DNA from 2 places in the Ramlibacter sp. P4_H7 genome. Region 1 is predicted to be linked to the other one. Evidence: riboswitches for the same ligand, from Rfam matches in the RefSeq annotation. Region 1 holds a riboswitch; the other holds the start of a gene.
The links. Region 1 has a riboswitch for S-adenosylhomocysteine ahead of metH (methionine synthase). Riboswitches for the same ligand answer to the same signal wherever they lie in the genome.

Region 1 (5,398 bases):
ACGGCTTCCGGCGACAGCCCGCGCAGGGCGGACAGGCCTTCGGCCCAGGCCGGAGCACCCACCATGGCGCTGATCGCGCTCACGCGGCCGGCGCCTGCCAGCGCAATGGCGGCCACGTTCACGCCGGCGTGCAGGCCGTAGTCGTCGACGCAGACGGCCAGCGGCAGTTCGCGCGGTGTGGGGGGCGTCACCTCAGCGCTCCTCTCGTCGCATGACGGCGCTGCGCCGCATCGCGTTCTTCATCGCAGTGGGCTGCGCGGCGGGGGCCGTGCATTTCGCCACCGTGGTGCTGCTGGTCGAGGGGCTGGCTGCCGCCCCCCTGCTCGCCAACGTGGGCGGCTGGCTGCTGGCGTTCGTCGTGTCCTTCACGGGCCAGTGGCGACTGACCTTCCGCAGCCACGACACGCCGTGGAGCGTGGCACTGCCGCGGTACTTTTTCCTGTCGCTCTCCGGCTTCCTGTTGAACGAGGCCGGATACGCCCTGCTGCTGCACTGGACGGCGCTGCCGTATGACCTTGCGCTCGGCCTGGTGCTGGTGGGTGTGGCCGTCATGACCTATCTGCTGGGGTCGAAGTGGGCCTTCCGCCGCAACCCGGCGCCGTGAAGCCCGGCACGCGCCAGAGCACCAGGTCCCGCTGCACCGCCACGACGGTGGCGGACTGCAGCACGGCATAGCGCTCACCCATGTCGCGGTGACCCACCGCCCACCAGGGCGCCACCTCGCAGGAGACGGCCGGCACGTCGGAACGCAGGCGCAGCAGGCGGCGCGCCTGCTGCGGATCGAACACGCCGGCATCGGCGAGCTCCTTGCGCCAGTTGTCGCGCGTCGTCAGGGTCGCATCGTTCCAGTCCTCCACGACCTCCACCGGGCCCTGCCAGCGGGCGTAGAAGGGCAGGTCGAAGTAGTAGGCATGCAGGAACACCAGCCGCTCGCCCGGCGAAGCGAGCGGCCGCAGCGCCTGGCCCAGTTCGCGCGCGGACTGCCGCGGCAGCAATGCGGCCGCCGTCACGCCGATCATGCAGGCGCTGACGGCAGTGATGGCGCCGGCGCGCCACCAGCGTTGCGCGCGCAGGCTCCCGGCCTGGCCGGCGAAGGCCTGCGCCACCAGCAGCGCCAGCGGTGGCGTCGCCGGCAGGATGTACCCGATCAGCTTGGAGGCGGGCAGGGAGAAGAAGACCAGCACGACACCCAGCCACAGCCATCCCAGTTGCACGAGCGGCCGGGCCTGCGGCTCGAAGGGGCGCCGGGCATGACGGGACAGCAGCCAGGCGGACCAGGGCAGCGCCAGCAAGGCCAGCACCACGCCCAGGAACCAGAACGGCTGCTGGTTGTTGAAGCCGCCCTGGGCGTAGCGCGAGAAATGCTGCACCACGAAGAAGTAGTGGGCGAAGCCGGGAAAGTGCAGCTGCATGGCGACGAACCACGGCGCACCGATGGCCAGGAACAGCAGGATGCCGGGCAGCCACAGCAGGCGCCACAGCACCCGCCACTGCCGGCGCAGCAGCAACCAGCCGACGATGACCAGGGCCGGCAGCACGATGCCGATCAGCCCTTTGGCCAACAGGCCCAGCGCGACGAAGGTGTAGCCCACCGCCAGGCCGCTGTGGGAACGCTGGCCGGCCTCCTCGCTCAGGGCCGCGTGGGCGAAGCCGAGCACCGCCGCCGTGATGCAGCCGGCCACCAGCATGTCGAGGTTGGCGAACTGTCCGCCGAGGTAGAACAGCGGCTGCGTCGCCAGCGCCAGCAGCGACCAGCGCGCGGGCCGCTCGCCCTGCCAGCGGCGCAGGAACAGGTACAAGGCCGTCATGGCCGCGATCGCGCCCAGCAGCGGCGCGGCGCGCGCCGCCCACTCCGACGGCCCCCACAGCGACAGCGAGCCGGCGGTGATCCAGTAGAACAGCGGCGGCTTGTGGAAGTAGGGCAGGCCGTCCAGCCGCGGCACCAGCCAGTCGCCGGAGCCGAGCATGTTCCAGGCCACGCCGACGTAGCGGCCTTCGTCCGGGATCGCCAGCGGTCGGGCCCAGGCCGTGGCGACCAGCCAGGCGATGGCGGCGAGCAGCGGAACCCAGGGGTGCCGTGACAGCGGACGGGTCACGGCGTGGTCCGCTGCGCCAGGCCCTGGCCGCTTTCGCGCTTGACCAGGTAGAGCGGCCGCTCCTTCACCTCTTCGTACACCCGCGCCAGGTACTCGCCGATGACGCCCAGGAAGATCATCTGCGCACCGAAGAAGAACGCGAGCAGCACCACGATGGTGGTCCAGCCGGACACAGGGTGACCGTACAGCATGTAGTCGAGCACGAGGACGCCGCCATAGGCGAACGAGGCCAGCGCCAGCAGCATGCCGAGGGGCGCGACCACCCGCAGCGGCCAGTTGGCGAAGGCGGTCAGCCCGTCGAGGGACAGGCGCAGCAGTCGTCCGACATTGAACTGGCTGCGGCCGTGCGCACGCGGCGCCGGCACGTAGGGCAGCGCCACCGCGTCGAACCCGATCCAGGCGTACAGGCCCTTCATGAAGCGGTTGCGCTCCGGCAGCGACAGCAGCGCGTCGACGGCCCGGCGATCGAGCAGGCGGAAGTCACCGGCGCCCTCCGGCACCTTGACCCGGTCGAAGCGGTTCAGAAGCTGGTAGAACCAGTGCGTGCCGATCCGCTTGAACAGCGATTCGTCGGCCCGGTGGATGCGCTGCGCATACACCACGTCGGCGCCCTGGCGCCAGTTGCTGACCATGTCGGCGATGAGGGCCGGCGGATGCTGGAGGTCGGCGTCCATCATCACCACCACCTGACCTTGGGCTGACTTCAGGCCGGCGGTGAGCGCCGCTTCCTTGCCGAAGTTGCGGGACAGTTCGATGGCGCGGAAGCCGGGCAGTTCGCTCCAGTCGCGCATCACGGCGGCCGTCCGGTCGGAGCTGCCGTCGTCGACGAGGATCACTTCCCACCCATCGGCCAGGCGCGGCAGCAGCTGCACCAGCTGGGGCAGCAGCAGGTCGAGATTGCGCGCCTCGTTGTGGCAGGGAACGATGCACGAGAGGCTGGCAGGGCGTGGCCGGCCGGCGGGTGGTGTCGCGCGCAGCACCTGCTGGAGGGCTGCCGGCAATGGCTCTCGAACGGTCTGCATGGAACACCTCCTGTCAGACGGAGTGTCGACACGGGACCTTAAGCTCGACTTAAGCACCCCCTTACAATGGCACCTGCTCAAGGAGCGCTGCAGCGTGGGAGCCCAGCGTCGGAACGATGTCCCGGCGCGCAGGCTTCCCGTCAGGCTTGAGATGGATCCCAACCGCGCTCACCCGGACCGCCAACGAGGTGAGTGAGATGCAGCCCCAAGAAGTCCCCCCCATGAAGCTCTCCGGCCTGGAGCCCGTCTCCATCGGCCCTGGGTCCCTGTTCGTCAACATCGGCGAACGCACCAACGTCACCGGCTCGAAGGCCTTCGCGCGGATGATCCTGGCCGGCGAGTTCGAGCATGCGCTGGCCGTGGCGCGGCAGCAAGTCGAAAACGGCGCACAAGTGATCGACATCAACATGGACGAGGCCATGCTGGACAGCAAGGCCGCCATGGTGCGCTTCCTGAACCTGATCGCCAGCGAGCCGGACATCGCCCGGGTGCCGATCATGATCGACTCCTCCAAGTGGGAGGTGATCGAGGCCGGCCTGCGCTGCATCCAGGGCAAGGGCATCGTCAACTCGATCTCGATGAAGGAAGGCGAGGCCGAATTCCGGCGCCAGGCCACGCTGGTGCGGCGCTACGGCGCGGCGGCGGTGGTGATGGCCTTCGACGAAAAGGGCCAGGCCGACACCTACCAGCGCAAGACCGAGATCTGCGAACGCGCGTACCGCCTGCTGGTGGACGAAGTGGGCTTCCCGCCGGAAGACATCATCTTCGATCCCAACATCTTCGCGATCGCGACGGGCATCGAGGAGCACAACAACTACGCCGTCGATTTCATCGAGGCGACGAAATGGATCAAGGCGAACCTGCCGGGCGCGAAGGTGTCGGGCGGGGTCTCCAACGTCAGCTTCTCCTTCCGCGGCAACGACCCGGTGCGCGAGGCGATCCACACCGTGTTCCTGTACCACGCGATCCAGGCGGGCATGGACATGGGCATCGTCAACGCCGGCATGGTCGGCGTGTACGACGAGGTCGAGCCGCAGCTGCGCGAGCGCGTGGAGGACGTGGTGCTGAACCGCCGTCCCGACGCGGGCGAGCGCCTGGTGGAGATCGCCGAACAGGCCAAGGGCGCCGCCCGCGACGACGGCAAGAAGAACGAATGGCGCGCGCTGGCCGTGGAACAGCGCCTGTCGCACGCGCTGGTGCACGGCATCACCGACCACATCGTGGCCGACACGGAGGAGATGTACCAGAAGGTGCTTGCGAACAAGGGCCGGCCGCTGCACGTCATCGAAGGCCCGCTCATGGACGGCATGAACATCGTGGGCGACCTGTTCGGCGCCGGCAAGATGTTCCTGCCGCAGGTGGTGAAGTCCGCGCGCGTGATGAAGCAGGCGGTGGCGCATCTCATCCCCTACATCGAGGAAGAGAAGAAGCAGCAGGAAGCGGCCGGCGAGGACGTGCGCGCCAAGGGCAAGATCGTCATCGCGACGGTGAAGGGCGACGTGCACGACATCGGCAAGAACATCGTCACGGTGGTCCTGCAGTGCAACAACTTCGAGGTCGTCAACATGGGCGTGATGGTCCCCTGCCACGAGATCCTGGCGAAGGCCAAGGTCGAGGGCGCGGACATCGTCGGCCTGTCGGGGCTGATCACGCCTTCGCTGGAGGAGATGCAGTACGTCGCCAGCGAGATGCAGAAGGACGCGCACTTCCGAGTCAAGAAGATCCCGCTGCTGATCGGCGGCGCCACCACCAGCCGCGTGCACACGGCCGTCAAGATCGCACCGCACTACGAAGGCCCGGTGGTCTACGTGCCGGATGCGTCGCGCAGCGTGAGCGTCGCGCAGAGCCTGCTGTCGGACCAGGCGACCAGGTACATCGCCGACATCAACGCCGACTACAAGAAGGTGCGCGAGCTGCACGCCAGCAAGAAGCAGGTGCCCCTGTGGCCGCTGGCCAAGGCGCGCGCCAACAAGACGCCGGTGGACTGGACCCACTACACGCCGCCCAAGCCCAAGTTCATCGGCCGCCGCGTCTTCAAGAACTACGACCTGGCGGAACTGGCGCGCTTCATCGATTGGGGCCCGTTCTTCCAGACCTGGGACCTGGCTGGGCGCTTCCCGGACATCCTGAAGGACGAGGTCGTCGGCGCCGAAGCGGTGCGCGTCCTGTCCGACGGCCAGCGCATGCTCAAGCGCCTCACCGAAAACCGGTGGCTCACGGCCAATGCGGTGATGGGCTTCTGGCCGGCCAACACCGTCAACGACGACGACATCCAGCTGT
Region 2 (5,398 bases), on a different contig from region 1:
GGTCGCCCGTGACCAGGTCGAAGTCGCCGCCGACCTGGGCGCGCGTGAGCTCGCGCGCGTTGAGTTTCTCGATCGCCGTCACGCGCGGGTCGCTGCGCAGCCGCGGATGCAGCTGGCCATGGCCGACGTCCACGCCGGTCACCCGCGCCGCTCCGTGCTGAAGCAGGCAGTCGGTGAAGCCGCCGGTGGACTGGCCCACGTCGAGGCAGTTCCAGCCGGTCACGTCCAGTGCGGTCGCGCGCAGCGCGCCTTCCAGCTTGAGCCCGCCGCGCGAGACATAGCGCGATTCGGCCGTGTCCAGCAGTTCGAGCTGCGCCGCTTCCGGCAGCTCGTCGCCGTTCTTGGCCACGCGCTTCCAGGTGGCGCCGTCGAACCACTGCACGCCGGATGCAATCAGCCGCTGCGCCTGCGAGCGCGAGGCGGCGAGTCCGCGTTCGACGAGGAGCTGGTCGGCGCGCATGGTGTTTCTTCTCCCTCCCCCTCCGGGGGAGGGCCGGGGTGGGGGCACGACGGCCGTAGCGCCCCTCACCCCAGCCCTCTCCCCGGAGGGGAGAGGGAGGAAGACATCAATACCGGTACGTATCGGGCTTGTACGGCCCGTTCTTGTCCACGCCGATGTAGCCGGCTTGCGCGTCGGTCAGCTCGGTGAGCTGCGCTCCCAGCTTGGACAGCTGCAGGCGCGCGACCTTCTCGTCCAGGTGCTTGGGCAGCACGTACACCTGGCCGACCTCGTAGGCCTTGGGCTTGGTGAACAGCTCGATCTGCGCCAGCGTCTGGTTGGCGAACGAGGAGGACATCACGTAGCTGGGGTGGCCGGTGCCGCAGCCCAGGTTCACCAGGCGTCCCTTGGCCAGCAGGATGATGCGCTTGCCGTCCGCGAAGATCACGTGGTCGACCTGCGGCTTGATCTCTTCCCACTGGCACTTCTGCTCGATGGTGGCGACGTCGATCTCGTTGTCGAAGTGGCCGATGTTGCAGACGATCGCCTGGTCCTTCATCTTCGCCATGTGGGCGTAGGTGATGACGTCGCGGTTGCCGGTGGCGGTCACGAAGATGTCGGCCTTGTCGGCGGCGTAGTCCATCGTCACGACGCGGTAGCCTTCCATGGCGGCCTGCAGGGCGTTGATCGGGTCGATCTCGGTCACCCACACCTGCGCCGACAGCGCGCGCAGCGCCTGGGCGGAGCCCTTGCCCACGTCGCCGTAGCCGGCGACCAGGGCGACCTTGCCGGCGACCATCACGTCGGTGGCGCGCTTGATGCCGTCGACCAGCGACTCGCGGCAGCCGTACAGGTTGTCGAACTTGCTCTTGGTCACCGAGTCGTTGACGTTGATGGCGCGGAACTTCAGCAGCCCCTTGTTGGCCATGTCCTGCAGGCGGTGCACGCCGGTGGTGGTCTCCTCGGTCACGCCGATGATCTGGGCGGCCTTGCGGCTGTACCAGGTCGGGTCTTCCGCCAGCTTCTTGCGGATGGCGGCGTGCAGGATGCGCTCTTCCTCGGAGGAGTGCGTGTCGATCAGCGACAGGTCCTTCTCGCAGCGCTGGCCCAGGTGCATCAGCAGCGTGGCGTCACCGCCGTCGTCCAGGATCATGTTGGGGCCTTCGCCCTCGCTGCCCTTGGGCGCGAAGTCGAAGATGCGGTGCGTGTAGTCCCAGTAGTCTTCCAGCGTCTCGCCCTTGACGGCGAACACCGGCGTGCCGCCCGCGGCGATCGCGGCGGCGGCGTGGTCCTGGGTGGAGAAGATGTTGCAGGAGGCCCAGCGCACGGTGGCGCCCAGCGCCTGCAGCGTCTCGATCAGCACGGCGGTCTGGATCGTCATGTGCAGGCTGCCCGTGATGCGGGCGCCCTTGAGCGGCTGGGCCTTGGCGAATTCCGAGCGAATGGCCATCAGGCCGGGCATCTCGGTTTCGGCGATGCGGATTTCCTTGCGGCCCCAGTCGGCGAGCGACAGGTCGGCGATGGCGCAGTCCTTGGTGGGGACGGGCTTGAGAACGGCGTTCATGGTGGCTCCAGAAGCAGAAGTTTCGGATCAACCACTGCCGGTGAAGCGGGCTCACCACACCGGACAGTGGGTGAGCGTCGTTGCGTAGGTTCCGAGCCTCACGCCTGTGCGGCGCTGCAACGCTCCTCGGATAGGGCCGAATTATAGCGGCGGCCCGAAAATTGGAATGACAGGCTTCGGCGAGCCCGGCTTTTGATGGCACCATCCGTGCCTGCCGAGCAAGCCGCTCGGAGGAGTGGCGACCAACCACCGCCAGGGGACGGCATGAATAAAAAAGGCCTCTCGGAAAGCGACATCTGCGACAAGTTCATCCGGCCGGCCATGGAGGCGGCCGGCTGGGACGGCATGGTGCAGATCTATCGCGAATACCCGTTGCGGGCAGGCCGGGTCGTCGTGCGGGGCCGCCAGGCCCGGCGCGACGCATCGACCGTGCTGCGTGCCGACTATGCCCTCTTCTTCAAGTCCAACATTCCCCTGGCCGTGCTCGAAGCCAAGGACAACAACCACGCGGTAGGCGCCGGCATGGCCCAGGCGGTCCAGTACGCGACGCTGCTCGACGTGCCATTCAGCTTCACGAGCAACGGCGACGGCTTCGTCTTTCGCGACGCCACGCTGGCCGACGGCGTCCTGGAACGCAACCTGACGCTGGAGGAATTTCCGTCCCCCACGGAGCTGTGGGCGCGGTACTGCGCCTGGAAGGGCTGGTCGCCCGAGGTCCGCCAGGTCACCGAGTGGGACTACGCACCGAGCAAGACGCCGCGCTACTACCAGCTCAATGCCATCAACCGCACCGTGGAAGCCATCGCAGCCGGACGCAACCGAGCGTTGCTGGTCATGGCGACCGGCACAGGCAAGACCTACACGGCGTTCCAGATCATCTGGCGCCTGTGGAAGAGCGGCGCGAAGAAACGCATCCTGTTCCTGGCCGATCGCAACATCCTGATCGACCAGACCATGGTCAACGACTTCCGTCCCTTCAAGGGGGCCATGGCCAAACTGAGCCCGCACGCCAAGGGAGTGGAAGTCATCGACGCGCAGGGTCGCAGCACAATTGAAGACGTTCCCCTGGCCGTCAGCAAGTCCAGGCAAGTCAACAAGGCCTATGAGATCTACCTGTCTCTCTACCAGGCGGTTTCCGGCACGGACGAAGAGCGCAACATCTACAAGCAGTTCTCGCCAGATTTCTTCGACCTGGTGGTGGTGGACGAGTGCCACCGCGGCAGCGCCGATGAGAATTCGGCGTGGCGCGAGATCCTGACTTACTTCGGCGCAGCCAGCCAGATCGGCCTGACTGCCACCCCCAAGGAATCCGCCGACGTCTCCAACATCGACTACTTCGGAAAGCCCGTCTACACATACAGCCTGCGCCAGGGGATCGAGGACGGCTATCTCGCTCCGTACAAGGTCATCCGCATCGACCTGGACAAGGACGCATTCGGCTGGCGCCCCACGGAGGGGATGACGGACAAGCTGGGCAATGTGATCGAGGACCGCGTCTACACCGGCGTCGACATGAACCGCAAGCTGGTTCTGGAACGGCGCGACGAACTGGTGGCCGCCAAGATCACGGAGTACCTAAAGGCGACCAACCGCTACGACAAGACCATCGTCTTCTGCGAGGACATCGACCACGCCGCGCGCATGCGGCAGGCCCTCAGCAACGCCAACGCCGACATCTGCCAGACCCAGCCACAGTACGTGGTGCAAATCACGGGCGACAACCAGGAAGGCAAGCGCGCGCTCGACAACTTCATCGACCCGGAGAAGACCTTTCCGGTGATTGCCACGACCTCCAAGCTCATGAGCACCGGCGTGGACGCCCAGACCTGCAAGCTGATCGTGCTGGACCAGAACATCCGATCGATGACGCTCTTCAAGCAGATCATCGGCCGCGGTACGCGCCTGCGCGAGGACCTGGGCAAGAGCTGGTTCACCATCATGGACTTCAAGCGGGCCACCGAGTTGTTCGCCGACCCCGCTTTCGATGGCGATCCCGTGCAGATCTACGAGCCAGCTCCGGACCAGCCGGTGAATCCGCCTGAGGAACCGCAGAACGAGGGCAAGCCGGGGGAGCAGCAACCTCCTCCGCTACCGGGTCCGCACGCCGGCCCGCCTGGCTTCGACGATCAAGCACCGAAGCGTTACATCGTCGGCGGCATGGTCACAGTCACCGTCGCACGCGAGCGTGTGCAGTACCTGAATGCCGAAGGCAAGCTGGTCACCGAAAGCCTGCGCGACTACACGCGCATCCACCTGAAGAAGGCCTACGCCTCCCTCGACCAGTTCCTGCAGGCCTGGAACGCCGCCGAGCGCAAGGCCGTGCTGATCGAGGAACTGGAACGCCAGGGCGTCTTCCTCGATGCGCTCGCCGAAGAAGTGGGCAAGGACCTGGATCCCTTCGACCTGCTGCTGCACGTGGCTTACGACAAGCCGCCACTCACCCGGCGCGAGCGAGCGCGAAGGGTGCGCCAACGCAATGTCTTCGACACCTACGGACCCGAGGCCCGCAAGGTACTGGAAGCACTGCTGGACAAGTATGCAGACGAAGGCATTGCCACCATCGAAAGCAACGAGGTGCTGCGCGTGCAGCCCCTCTCCACGCTGGGCAGCCCGGTCGAACTGATTCGCAGTTTCGGCGGCCGCCCGCAATACCTGCAAGCCCTGGCCACCCTGGAACGCGAGCTCTACTCGCCGGGTCCTGGCTGACGCATCACCGAAGAAGCCATGTCGAATCTCACCCCCGTCATCAAGTCCATCCAGGACGTCATGCGCCAGGACGCCGGCATCAACGGCGACGCCCAGCGCATCGAGCAGATGGTCTGGCTGTTGTTCCTGAAGGTCTTCGACGCCCTGGAAGAAGAGCTCGAAGTCACGCGCGACGACTACAAGAGCCCGATTCCCGAGCACCTGCGTTGGCGCAACTGGGCGGCCAACCCGGAAGGCATCACCGGCGACACCCTGCTGGACTTCGTCAACGGGACACTCTTCCCGAAGCTCAAGAGCCTGCCCGCCGACCCGGTTCGCAACCCGCGTGGCTGGGTGGTTCGCGGCGTGTTCGAGGATGCCAACAACTTCATGAAGAGCGGCCAGCTGCTGCGGCAGGTGATCAACAAGCTGGCCGGCATCGACTTCAACCGCCAGAGCGAGCGGCATCAGTTCAACGACCTCTACGAAAAGATCCTGCGTGATCTTCAAAGCGCTGGGAACGCCGGCGAGTTCTACACGCCTCGCGCCGTCACCCAGTTCATGGTGGACCAGGTGAACCCTCGCCTGGGGGAACGCGTGCTGGACCCCGCCACCGGAACCGGCGGCTTCCTGGTCTGCGCGATCGAGCACCTGCGCAGCCAGGTAAAGAACCACGATCAGGAGACCCTGCTGCAACGCAGTGTCGCGGG

Region 2: it holds a riboswitch for S-adenosylhomocysteine, as region 1 does, so the genes downstream of both, ahcY (adenosylhomocysteinase) here and metH (methionine synthase) in region 1, are expected to answer to the same signal.

Annotation. Positions count from the first base shown of each region.
Region 1 is NZ_JBFUKP010000002.1:358,530-363,927, forward strand. Features, by position in the region: gene AC1DSA_RS04915 (ChbG/HpnK family deacetylase) at 1-191, opposite strand, end outside; gene AC1DSA_RS04920 (GtrA family protein) at 212-604, shown strand; gene AC1DSA_RS04925 (ArnT family glycosyltransferase) at 549-2,096, opposite strand; gene AC1DSA_RS04930 (glycosyltransferase family 2 protein) at 2,093-3,118, opposite strand; S-adenosyl-L-homocysteine riboswitch at 3,192-3,295, shown strand; gene metH (methionine synthase) at 3,274-5,398, shown strand, end outside.
Region 2 is NZ_JBFUKP010000001.1:168,779-174,176, forward strand. Features, by position in the region: gene AC1DSA_RS00885 (TlyA family RNA methyltransferase) at 1-460, opposite strand, end outside; gene ahcY (adenosylhomocysteinase) at 567-2,003, opposite strand; S-adenosyl-L-homocysteine riboswitch at 2,069-2,137, opposite strand; gene hsdR (EcoAI/FtnUII family type I restriction enzme subunit R) at 2,268-4,709, shown strand; gene AC1DSA_RS00900 (type I restriction-modification system subunit M) at 4,728-5,398, shown strand, end outside.